Regions from separate parts of the Pseudomonas sp. 15C genome, predicted to be linked through region 1. Evidence: predicted binding sites of a transcription regulator. Region 1 holds the regulator's gene; each other region holds the start of a gene.
The links. The regulator FliA, encoded in region 1, starts transcription of late flagellar genes. The targets are predictions, from matches to a motif close to CTAAAGTTTNNNNNNNNNNNGCCGNTAA.
Positions count from the first base shown of each region.

Region 2: a site for FliA is predicted at 1,631-1,658, ahead of ACYYKW_RS08665 (methyl-accepting chemotaxis protein). Genes of this name have one in related genera too.
Region 3: a site for FliA is predicted at 832-859, ahead of flgM (flagellar biosynthesis anti-sigma factor FlgM). Genes of this name have one in related genera too.

Region 1 is NZ_JBUDGD010000023.1:49,149-53,149, forward strand. It holds gene flhA (flagellar biosynthesis protein FlhA) at 1-208, shown strand, start outside; gene flhF (flagellar biosynthesis protein FlhF) at 220-1,560, shown strand; gene fleN (flagellar synthesis regulator FleN) at 1,677-2,507, shown strand; gene fliA (RNA polymerase sigma factor FliA) at 2,504-3,244, shown strand; gene ACYYKW_RS14070 (chemotaxis response regulator CheY) at 3,412-3,783, shown strand; gene ACYYKW_RS14075 (protein phosphatase CheZ) at 3,801-4,001, shown strand, end outside.
Region 2 is NZ_JBUDGD010000011.1:61,955-65,955, reverse strand. It holds gene ACYYKW_RS08665 (methyl-accepting chemotaxis protein) at 1-1,516, opposite strand, end outside; gene ACYYKW_RS08660 (transporter) at 1,793-2,815, shown strand; gene ACYYKW_RS08655 (inorganic phosphate transporter) at 3,055-4,001, shown strand, end outside.
Region 3 is NZ_JBUDGD010000080.1:5,450-9,450, forward strand. It holds gene flgA (flagellar basal body P-ring formation chaperone FlgA) at 1-733, shown strand, start outside; gene flgM (flagellar biosynthesis anti-sigma factor FlgM) at 895-1,221, shown strand; gene ACYYKW_RS24750 (flagella synthesis protein FlgN) at 1,270-1,737, shown strand; gene ACYYKW_RS24755 (flagellar brake protein) at 1,826-2,572, shown strand; gene ACYYKW_RS24760 (MFS transporter) at 2,646-4,001, opposite strand, start outside.

The DNA.
Region 1 (4,001 bases):
CGAGAAGCTGCAACGTTCGTTGATCGAAGCGGCGCAGCGTCAGGAAATGCAAGGTCAGCCGGTGATCCTGTTGGTTGCCGGCCCGATCCGCGCGATGCTCTCGCGCTTCGGCCGCCTCGCCGTCCCCGGACTGCATGTGCTGGCCTACCAGGAAATACCGGACAACAAGCAAGTGACCATCGTTGCGACAGTAGGGCCCAACGGCTGAGGTAGTGGTTTATGCAAGTTAAGCGTTTTTTCGCCGCCGATATGCGTCAGGCCATGAAGCTGGTTCGCGATGAGCTGGGCGCTGATGCCGCCATCATCGGTAACCGCCGCATTGCCGGCGGCGTCGAGTTGACGGCAGCACTGGATTACAAATTGTCGGCGCTGGCGCCACGGGTTCCGAACATGGAACTCGAGGACGAGCTGCGCAAGACCCAGTCGCGCATCGTCACCGCACAGGCCGAATTGAGCCTGCGTGGCGAAGCCGACGGCAACACCAATCAGCAGTTGTTCGCCGGGCTGCCGTTGACGGCCGGCCTGCCGCTGACCGCTGCCGAACCGTTGACCGAGCCGACCTACGCTGCACCGGCGCGTCCGGCCGCAGCGCCTGCGCAGGCTTCGGCGGGCGTCGATCCGCGTGCGCTGGATTCGATGCGTTTTGAGTTGAACAGCCTGCGCGAACTGATGGAAGTGCAGCTCGGCACGCTGGCCTGGAATCAGCTGCAGGGCAGCCGCCCGGCGCAAGCCAATCTGTATCGCCGTCTGCAGCGCATCGGCCTGTCCGGCCCGCTGTCGCGTGATCTGCTGTCGATGATCACCGATATCGAAGAGCCGCGTCAGGCCTGGCGCATGTTGCTCGCGCATCTGGCGCGGATGATTGCCGTGCCGGAAGTCGAGCCGCTGGAAGAGGGCGGTGTGATTGCGATGGTCGGCCCTGCCGGCATGGGCAAGACCACCACGCTGGCCAAGCTGGCGGCGCGTTATGTGCTCAAGTACGGCGCGCAGAATGTGGCGCTGGTGAGCATGGACAGCTTCCGCATCGGTGCGCAGGAACAACTCAAGACCCTGGGCCGCATTCTCAATGTGCCGGTGACCCACGTCGATCCGGGCCAGTCGCTGGTACAGGCGCTCGATCCGCTGCTGCGCAAGCGCGTGGTGCTGATCGATACCGCCGGCCTGCAGGCCAGCGATCCGGCGCTGCGCATGCAGCTGGAAAGCCTGGCCGGGCGGGGCATTCGCTCAAAAAATTATCTGGTCCTGGCAACCACCAGCCAGAAACAGGTTCTAACCGCCGCTTATCATAGTTACAAGCGTTGCGGGCTGGCCGGCTGCATTCTGACTAAACTGGATGAAACAGCCAGTCTTGGTGAAGTGTTGAGCCTGGCGATCAGTCATGAATTGCCGGTCGCGTACCTGACCGATGGCCCACGGATTCCGGATGATCTGCATCTGCCGCGCCGTCATCAACTGGTCAGCCGCGCCGTCAGCGTGCAAATGCAGGAAGAACCCAGCGAAGAAGCCATGGCTGACATGTTCGCTGATATCTATCACAGCCCGACCAAGCAGGTTGGCTGAGGTAATCATGAACAGTTTTTGTACCTACATCGATGGTCTGCCACGCATTGTTCCGATCCGGAACGCGCAGCCAGTAATGTGGCCTCCGTCTATGCAAGACAAGGTAAAGAAATAACATGGGCAGCATGCATCCCGTACAGGTGATCGCGGTGACCGGCGGCAAAGGTGGCGTCGGCAAGACTAACGTGTCAGTGAACTTGTCGCTGGCGCTGGCAGAGCTTGGCCGTCGGGTCATGCTGCTGGACGCCGACCTCGGTCTGGCGAACGTCGACGTTCTGCTGGGGCTGACCCCCAAACGCACGCTGGCCGACGTGATCGAAGGCCGCTGTGAACTGCGCGACGTGCTGTTGCAGGGCCCGGGCGGGATTCGCATCGTGCCGGCGGCGTCCGGCACGCAGAGCATGGTCCACCTGAGCCCGGCGCAGCACGCCGGCCTGATTCAGGCGTTCAGCGACATCGGCGACAATCTCGACGTGCTGGTGATCGACACCGCTGCGGGCATTGGTGACTCGGTAGTCAGTTTCGTCCGCGCCGCGCAGGAAGTGTTGCTGGTGGTGTGTGACGAGCCGACCTCGATCACCGACGCCTACGCACTGATCAAACTGCTCAACCGCGATTACGGCATGAACCGCTTCCGCGTCCTCGCCAACATGGCGCAGAGCCCGCAGGAAGGGCGCAACCTGTTCGCCAAGTTGACCAAGGTCACGGACCGTTTCCTTGACGTCGCCCTACAATACGTCGGCGCCGTCCCGTATGACGAAAGCGTGCGCAAGGCCGTGCAGAAACAACGCGCCGTCTACGAAGCCTTTCCACGCTCCAAGTGCGCCCTGGCCTTCAAGGCCATCGCGCAGAAGGTCGACACGTGGCCGTTGCCGGCCAACCCGCGCGGCCATCTGGAGTTTTTCGTCGAGCGTCTCGTGCAGCAAACCGCAGGGCCTGTGATATGACCGCCAGTGGCATGAATCTTTACAAGAAGTCGGCGCGTGACGCGCAGTACGAGTTGATCGAGCGTTACGCGCCACTGGTCAAGCGCATTGCCTATCACTTGCTGGCACGTTTGCCAGCCAGTGTGCAGGTCGAAGACCTGATCCAGGCCGGTATGATCGGCCTGCTCGAAGTGTCGACCAAATACGACGCCAGCAAGGGCGCCAGTTTCGAAACGTACGCGGGCATTCGAATCCGCGGCGCGATGCTCGATGAAGTGCGCAAAGGGGATTGGGCGCCACGCTCGGTCCACCGCAATACCCGGATGGTCAGCGACGCAATTCGCTCGATTGAAGCTAAAACCGGCCGTGACGCTAAAGATCACGAGGTTGCGGCCGAACTCCAATTGAGTCTCGACGATTATTACGGGATTCTGAATGACACTTTGGGCAGCCGCCTGTTCAGTTTCGACGACCTCTTGCAGGACGGCGAACACGAAGGGCTGCACGAGGATGGCGCCAGTGCTCATATGGAGCCGTCACGCGATCTGGAAGATGAACGCTTCCAGACGGCGCTGGCGGACGCGATTGCCAATTTGCCGGAGCGTGAGCGACTGGTGTTGGCGCTGTACTACGACGAAGAGCTGAACCTCAAGGAGATCGGTGAAGTCCTTGGCGTCAGTGAATCGCGGGTCAGCCAGTTACACAGCCAGTGCGCGGCCCGTTTGCGGGGGCGTTTGGGGGAGTGGCGAGCGCGCTGAAGGCAGTGTGGGGACACTGCGAAACGAGGCTGGTGCGGTGATGAGCGGCGCCGGTCTCGATCCGTTGTGCTCCAGACAAACTTTAAGTGCTGCGCCAATTGATTGAAGTGGCGCGTCCAGGTGCTGGGCGCGTTTAAGACTGCTTGGAGGTCGAATTGAACAAAGACATGAAAATCCTCATCGTTGATGACTTCTCAACGATGCGGCGGATCATCAAGAACCTGCTGCGCGATCTTGGGTTCACCAACACCGTCGAGGCCGACGATGGCACCACCGCCATCCCGGTACTCAACAGCGGCAGCATCGACTTTCTGGTAACGGACTGGAACATGCCGGGCATGACCGGTATCGACCTGCTGCGCCATGTGCGCGCCGATGAAAAACTCAAGCACCTGCCAGTGTTGATGGTGACCGCTGAAGCCAAGCGTGAGCAGATCATCGAAGCCGCTCAGGCCGGTGTGAATGGCTACGTGGTCAAACCTTTCACGGCTCAGGCGTTGAAAGACAAAATCGAGAAGATTTTCGAACGCATCGGCTGAGAACGCGCGGGGGAGCTATGGAGCATAACGAATCTTCACAGGGCGATTTTGAATCGACCCTGAAAAAACACGCGGTCGAACTGGTCGAGAGCCTTGAAAAAGGCAGGTTCGGCGACGCGGTGCAACTGATCCATGAGCTCAATCAGACCCGTGACCGTGGCCTGTATCAGGAAGTGGGCAAGCTCACGCGTGAACTGCACAGTGCGATCGTCAATTTC
Region 2 (4,001 bases), on a different contig from region 1:
TCGCGGTGATCTCGGTGAGGTTGCGCGAGATGTCTTCGGCCACCGAAGTCTGCTCCTCAGCCGCGGTAGCAATCTGCCGGTTCATGTCGCGAATCGCTTCCACTGCATGAGTGATCCGCTCGAGCATCGCGCCAGCCTGGGTCACTTGCTCGACGCTTTCATCGCTGCGCGCCTGGCCGTTGTCGATGGCATGCGCAGCGTCTACCGCGCCGGTCTGCACACTCTGGATGATCTGGTTGATCTCGATGATCGACTCGGCGGTGCGCTGCGCGAGGTTGCGCACTTCGTCGGCGACTACGGCAAATCCACGCCCGGCCTCACCGGCGCGTGCCGCTTCGATGGCGGCGTTGAGCGCGAGCAGGTTGGTCTGTTCGGCGATGCCGCGAATCACTTCCAATACCTTGCCGATGCGCCCGCTATCGGCTTCAAGACGGCGGATCACGGTGGCGGTGTTGGCAATTTCGCCGCGCATCTGGGTGATCGAATGGATGGTGGTCTGCATGACCTTCTCGCCCTGTTGCGCCGACTGATCGGCATCGTCAGCAGCGCGCGCGGCATCAGCGGCGTGGCGCGCGACTTCCTGGGCGGTGGCGGACATTTCGTTCATTGCCGTGGCCACTTGATCGGTGCGGTTGAATTGCTCGTTGGTGCCGCCGGCCATGGTTGTGGCGATGGCGTTCAGCTCACCGCTGGCGCTGTCCAGATCGCTGGCACTGCGCTGCAAACGGGTGAAGGTATCGGCGAGGAAATCGCGCAAGGTGTTCGCCGCGGTGGCGAGATTGCCCAGCTCGTCCTGCCGCTCGTTGGTCACGCGCGCGGCGAGTTGGCCGCGACTCAGTTGGCTCACATAGTCGATGAGTTTGCGGATCGGCTCGACCAGGTTGCGGTTGACCAGCCACAGGCTCAGCAGGCCGATCAACAGCCCCGACGCCAGCATCACCAGCAAGCCGATCCACACAGTGCGATCGGCGCCGGCACTGATCAACGCCGACTGCTCGCTGCCCTGCTGGCGCAGTTCAGCCACCAGTTCGCTCATTTGATCGCTGGTCGCACGGTCGACACCTTTGACTGCTGCGTCGCCCGCCGCCGGATCACCGCCGGCAGCGACATACGCATCGCGGCCCTTCTGATAGGCCGCGCCGAGTTGGCGGTGTTCGTCACGCAGGCGTTCGATGCGGGATTTCAGGCTCGGCTCGATGCCGCTCTGGCTGGCCAGTTCACCGAGGATTTTCTGCACGTCGCGCTGACGCTCTTCGAACTGGCCCCAGTACTTGGCCAGATCCGCCGGCTGCTTGCCGCGCAGCAAGACGTTTTTCCATTCCTGCACCTGCACTTTGAATTGCAGGTTGGCTTCGTCGATCAGTTGCGAGGTGTGCAACGGCCCGGCGAGCAACTGGCTGTAACTCTGTACGCCATTGGACAGGAAATGGAAGCAGGCCAGCGCGATCAACAGCACCGCCAGCAGACTGCCACTCAACAGGGCGAGCATTTGCGCTCTCAGGGATTTTTGCAGCATCGAAGATACTCACGACAGGGGTGGAGCACGCCCGGAACGAGCGTGAAAAATGGCCGGACCTCCCTGTCGGCGAACCTCGGCTCAAAGCCAATGGCGCGCAACCTAACTCAGCTGAGATCGGCGTGCCAGAGCCCTTCTTGAGAAACTTCCGACAGCCGGTAAGGCATTGATTTGACGCCGTTTTACTGTCACATAACGGTCATGTGACATTGCGATGATGCCGCTCAGGTGAACCTGTAAAACCCGCATCAGCCGCCCTCCTCGCAGCGAGCCGCCATGAACCACAGCCTCGATATCAGCCATCGCGATCCAGACCTGTTCGGTTTGCTCTATGGCTTTCGTTTTCTGCCCGGCGAACGCGGGCGCGAAGTCGATTCAGCAACGGCTTTGCGCTGTTTGCAGGACGACAGCGACAGCGGCGAATTCCTCTGGCTGCACTTGAACCTGGCCCACGCAGCGTGCGAGCGCTGGATGAAAAGTCATCTGCAATTGCCGGAAGAATTTTTCGAAGCGCTGCATGAGGGCTCGCGTTCGACGCGCATCGAGCATGTCGACTCGGCATTGCTGGCGGTGGTCAACGATGTGGTGTTCAACCTCAGCAGCATGGTCTCCTCGGACGTATCGACGCTGTGGGTTTGTGTGCGCAGCAAACTGATCGTCAGCGCTCGCCTGCAACCGTTGCACTCGGTGGACAAATTGCGCTCGTCGGTGAAGGCCGGCGAGCGCTTTCGGTCGCCGTCGGAATTGCTCGTGCATCTGCTGCGCGATCAGGGCGAGGTGCTGACGCAGATCGTGCGCAAAACCAGCCTGAGCGTCGATCAGATCGAGGACGAATTGCTCTCCTCGCGGTTGTCGACCAACCGTGCCGAACTCGGCGCCAACCGCCGCGTGCTGGTGCGCCTGCAACGCTTGCTGGCGCTGGAACCGGGTTCGCTGCTGCGCCTGCTCAACCGTCCGCCGCCGTGGTTGCAGAAGGAGGACGTGAAGGAGTTGCGCAAGTCTACCGAGGAGTTCGCGCTGATCATCAACGACCTCACCGCCCTCGGTGAGCGAATCAAATTGCTTCAGGAAGAGATCGCCGCCAACCTCAACGAACAGAGCAACCGCACGCTGTTTACCCTGACCGTGGTGACGGTACTGGCGCTGCCGATCAACATCATCGCCGGTTTCTTCGGCATGAATGTCGGCGGCGTGCCGTTGTCGCAGGACCCGCACGGGTTCTGGGTACTGGTCGCGCTGGTGGCGACATTCACCGTGATCGCCGGGCGCTGGGCGTTTCGCAAGCGTGGGGACTATTGACCACATATGCCACCGTTCCCCTGTGGGAGCTGGCTTGCCAGCGATGGCGGACTGACATTCAACCTGGATGTTGACTGACCTGACGCTATCGCTGGCAAGCCAGCTCCCACAGGGGACTTCGGCGTTCTCAAGATCAATGGTCAGACTAATCAGGCAAACACTGATCTGCCGCAGTCTCTCTGTAACATTCTGCAACGATCATGGGCGACATTCCTTCCCTCGCTCAGGATTGTCCGCTCATGGCTACTCCCTCCCTGACCGCCAGCCCCGCCCCTGCCGCCAGCGGCAGGCCCGCGCTGGACAAGAAACCCGGCCCGTTCACCTATGTGATCTTTTTCGCGGTACTGGCGATGGGCATGCTGTTCACCGCCTACAGCCTGATGCACGACATGCACGAACTCGGCACGGTGGTCACTACCTGGACGCCGTTTCTGCTGCTCGGTGTGGCGTTGTTGATTGCGCTGGGCTTCGAGTTCGTCAACGGTTTCCACGACACGGCCAACGCGGTGGCGACGGTGATCTACACCCACTCGCTGCCGCCGAATGTGGCGGTGGTCTGGTCGGGCTTTTTCAACTTTCTCGGCGTGCTGCTTTCCAGCGGCGCGGTGGCGTTCGGCATCATCGCGCTGTTGCCGGTGGAGTTGATCCTGCAGGTCGGTTCGTCGGCTGGGTTCGCGATGATTTTCGCTTTGCTGATCGCCGCCATTCTGTGGAACCTCGGCACCTGGTGGCTGGGCTTGCCGGCGTCGTCTTCGCACACGCTGATCGGCTCGATCATCGGCGTCGGTGTGGCCAATGCGCTGATGCACGGCCGCGACGGCACCAGTGGTGTCGACTGGGCGCAGGCGACCAAGATCGGTTACGCCTTGCTGCTGTCGCCGCTGGTGGGTTTCGGTTGCGCCGCGCTGTTGCTGCTGGCGCTGCGCGCCTTCGTCAAGAATCGCTCGCTGTACAAGGCACCCGAAGGCAACACCCCGCCGCCGTTGTGGATTCGCGGTTTGCTGATCGCCACTTGCACCGGCGTGTCATTCGCCCATGGCTCCAACGACGGGCAGAAAGGCATGGGCCTGATCATGCTGATTCTGGTCGGCACCTTGCCGATGGCCTACGCCTTGAACCGCACCATGCCGGAAGAACAATCGCTGCAGTTCGCCGCGGTGGCGCAAGTCACCCAGCAGGCGCTGGT
Region 3 (4,001 bases), on a different contig from region 1:
CCTGACAGCGCCTCTTCGCAGAGCGCTTGCCAGCGCGTGCGCCATTTGCTGCTTGTTCTTTGGCAGTCCTGCCCATGCTGATGCGGTTACCTTGCCTGACATGCTTATCGGCGTCACTCAGGGCTTTCTTGAGTTCACCGTAGAAGACTATCTGACGAGCAGTCAAACCGAAGGCCGTTATGAAATCGAAGTCAACCAGCTCGACCCGCGCATGCGCATGCCGATGTGCGACAAGGAATTGACAGCGACGCTGGAGAGTCCGGCACGTCCTTTGGGTCGGGTTACGGTGAAGGTTCGCTGCGAGGGTACATCGCCCTGGACGGTGTTCGTACCCGCTCAAGTCCGGCTGTTTCGCGAGATTGTGACGACCACGCGTGCGCTCAAACGCGCCGGCATTATCGAGCCGCAGGACGTGACCTTGCGCGAGCGCGACGTCAGCCAGATCAATCAGGGCTTTCTGACTTCGGTAGACGAAGCGATCGGGCAGAAATTGACCCGACCAACGGTCGCCGATCAGGTCATCACCCAGGTTCATCTGGAGCAGGCGGAAGTCATTCGCAAGGGCGATCAGGTCATCATCACCGCACGCAGCGGGACATTGGCCGTGCGCATGCCGGGCGAAGCCCTGGCCAACGGCGGCCTGAAAGAACAGATCCGGGTAAAAAACCTCAATTCACAACGGGTGATCAAGGCGCAGGTCACCGCGCCGGGACAAGTGGAAGTGGCCATGTGAACGCCCTGTGAGAAAACTGGCGCCGACCTCGCCGCTTCCCTAAACTGTGTCGCAGCAGGACAAGCCGCGATGCAGCCAGGCGCATTGGAAAAATGTGCCTAAAGTTTTTCATGGGATAGCCGAAAACATGGCAAGCGTCCAAATTCCCAGAGGTTTTTATCATGGTCATCGATTTCAGCCGTTTGAACAGTTCCTCGTCACTGACAGGCAGCACACGTACCAGCAACGCCAAGGAAAGCGCTGAAAACAGCCCCTCCGCGCCGCTGAATACCCAGGCCGAACAGGCCAATGCCGCCAAAAGCGGGGAATCGGTACACCTCAGCAATGAGGCTCAACAGTTGCAGAAGGTCACTGACAAGCTGCGCGATCAGCCTGCTGTCGACAAAGCCCGTGTGGCCGAGTTGAAAGCCGCGATTGCCGATGGCAGCTATAAAGTCGACAGCAACCGTGTAGCCAGCAAACTGCTCAACTTCGAAGCCCAGCGCTAGGCTTTTGCCGGCGCCAGGCTTTTGGACGCTTAAACCCCAAGGCCAGCCATGCACGACACTACTTTATTGCAACTGATCGACGACGACTTTGCTCCAGCGCAAGAACTGCTGGAGTTGCTGCAAACCGAATCCCTCGCGTTGCACGGTCGTGACATGCCCCTGCTGGAAGAAATTCTGGCGCGCAAGCAGGCGTTGATCATTCTGCTGGAACAGCATGGCCGCAAGCGCAGCGAAATTCTCGCCAGCCTCAATCTGCCGACCGATCGCAACGGCCTGCAACAACTGGCCGCGCAATCGAGCGTTGGCGAGCAGTTGTTGCGTCAGGGCGACGCCCTGACCGACCTGATTGCCCAATGCCAGGCAGCCAACGTCAAGAATGGCCAGTCGATCCGCATTCAGCAGGCCACCACGGCCAATCAGCTGAAAATCCTCACCGGGGGCGAACCGCCAGCGTTGTACGACGCCAGCGGCACCTTTGCCAAGCCCGCCAAACCGCGTCCGCTCAGCCAGGCATGAGCCGTTGATGCGCCAGCTCTATCAACCCGCGGAACATGCTGGCAAAATGCTGGCTAGTCGTCATATTTTGTCTGGAGATTGATAAACCGTGTCCAACGCCCTCAGCGCGGATGATGCTCCGCAGCCCCCTAAGGTGCTCACCACGCCACTGGAAATCTCCAGCAACCTGCGCCAGCTGCAGGACAGCCACGATCCGCTGATCATCACCTTCCACGAGCGCAGCCAACGCTTCCAGAGCTACCTGATCAAAGTCGACCGCGACAGCGCCTCGATCGCTCTGGACGAAATGATCCCGCGCGATGGCGAACGCTTCCTGCTCGCCGGCGAGCCGTTCAAGGTTGAAGGTTTTCATGACGGCGTACGCATCGCCTGGGAATGCAACGGCACGCTGAATATCGAAGAATCCGACGGCGATCGCTTCTATACCGGCGAGCTGCCGACCGAAGTGGTTTACCACCAGCGCCGCAACGCCTTCCGTGCCGCGCTGAAACTGACCGATCTGGTCAGCGTTGAACTGGGTGGCGAAAAGCTCAAGTCGCCGATCCATGGCAAGCTGCTGGATATTTCCGCGACCGGTTGCAAGTTTCGTTTCGAAGGCGACATCACCGATCGTCTGCAACTGGGCCAGGTCTACGACCGCCTGATCGCCCCGCCGCTGTTCGGCAACCAGCCGATCGCCGTCGAACTGCGCTACCTGCACTTCGAAGAAAAGCTCAATATCACCTTCGCCGGCCTGCGCTTTCACAACATCAGCGGCCCGGCCGCGCGCAACGTCGAACGTTTCGTTTATCAGCTTCAACGTGAAGCGCGGCGGTTTGACAAAGACGATCTCTGAGCCGTAGCGACCCATAAAAAGGGCAGTCCCTCACAGGACTGCCCTTTTTCATGCGCGAGTGCTTATCTTCGATTCAGGGCCGCGCGCCACTGATATCCGGCGCAGGCTTGTCATCTGCGCTGCTCACATCATCTTCGGCTGTGGCTGGCTGCGGTTCGGCTGGCTCGGGTTCTGGCTCTGGATTGGACGGCGCCGGATCCTGGACCATCTGCTCTTGCACCACTTGCTCGTCGACCCGTGGGTCGAGCGCCGCCACCAGTGGCGAACTCGACATGCTGTCGGGCATGGCGACGTGATGCAGCGGCGCATCATCGACCTGATGCAGATTGGTCACCGCTTTCGGCCGAATCCGCCACACCAGTACCAGCGCAAAAAAGCTGAAGAACGCATACAGACTCTGGCTGCCGAGAAACTTCATCAGCACGCCGGCCAGCAGCGGCCCGATGCTCGCGCCCACACCGTAGGTCACCAGCAGCATCGCCGTCAGCGACACCCGTCGATCACCCTCGACATGGTCGTTGGAAAACGCCACGGCCAACGGATACAGGCAGAATTGCACCAGCGAACAGAGGAAGCCCACCACAAACAGCACTTCCAGCGGTACCTGCGGCAACACCGCCAACGGTAGAGCCGCCACTGCCAGAAACCCGGCGAAGCAGCGGATCAACAGCGCCCGGTCGTAGCGATCGGACAACCAGCCGAGCGGCCACTGCACCAGCAAACCGGCAAAGATGCAGCTACCCATGAACAGACCGACCTGCTCGGTCGACAGCCCTTGCTGCGAGGCATACAACGGCGCCAGACCGTAAAACGAACCGATGATCAAACCAGCGCCAAGCACCGTGCTCAACGATTGCGGCACGCGCTTGATAAAGAAGCGTGGCTCCATCGGCGCCGGATGCAGAGGCGCCGGGTGAATCCGCCGGGTCAACGCCACAGGCACCAGACACAGCGCAAAGCACAGCGCGACCAGCATCAGCAGTTCCAGACCGAGGCCCGGGTGCATGACCAGAATCAACTGACCGAGCACCAGGCCCAGATACGAAGCGATCATGTAACCGCTGAACACCAGACCACGTTGATTGGCGTCGGCCTGCTCGTTGAGCCAGCTCTCGATCACCATGTATTGGCACATCATGCCGAGGCCGACGATGGTCCGCAGCACCAGCCACGCCGGCAGCCAATCCACCAGACCATGGCCCAGCACCGCCGCACCGACGATCCCGGCACACGCCGAATAAGCGCGAATGTGCCCGACCCGGGCGATCAGTCGGTGCCCGATCTTGCCGCCCAGCACCAGACCAAAATAGTTGGCGGCCATCAGCGCACCGACCCACAGGCCGTCGACGTTGTCTGCGGCCAGACGCAAGGCCAGATAGGTGGAGAGAAGGCCCGAGCCGATCAACATCATCAGCGAGGCGAAATACAG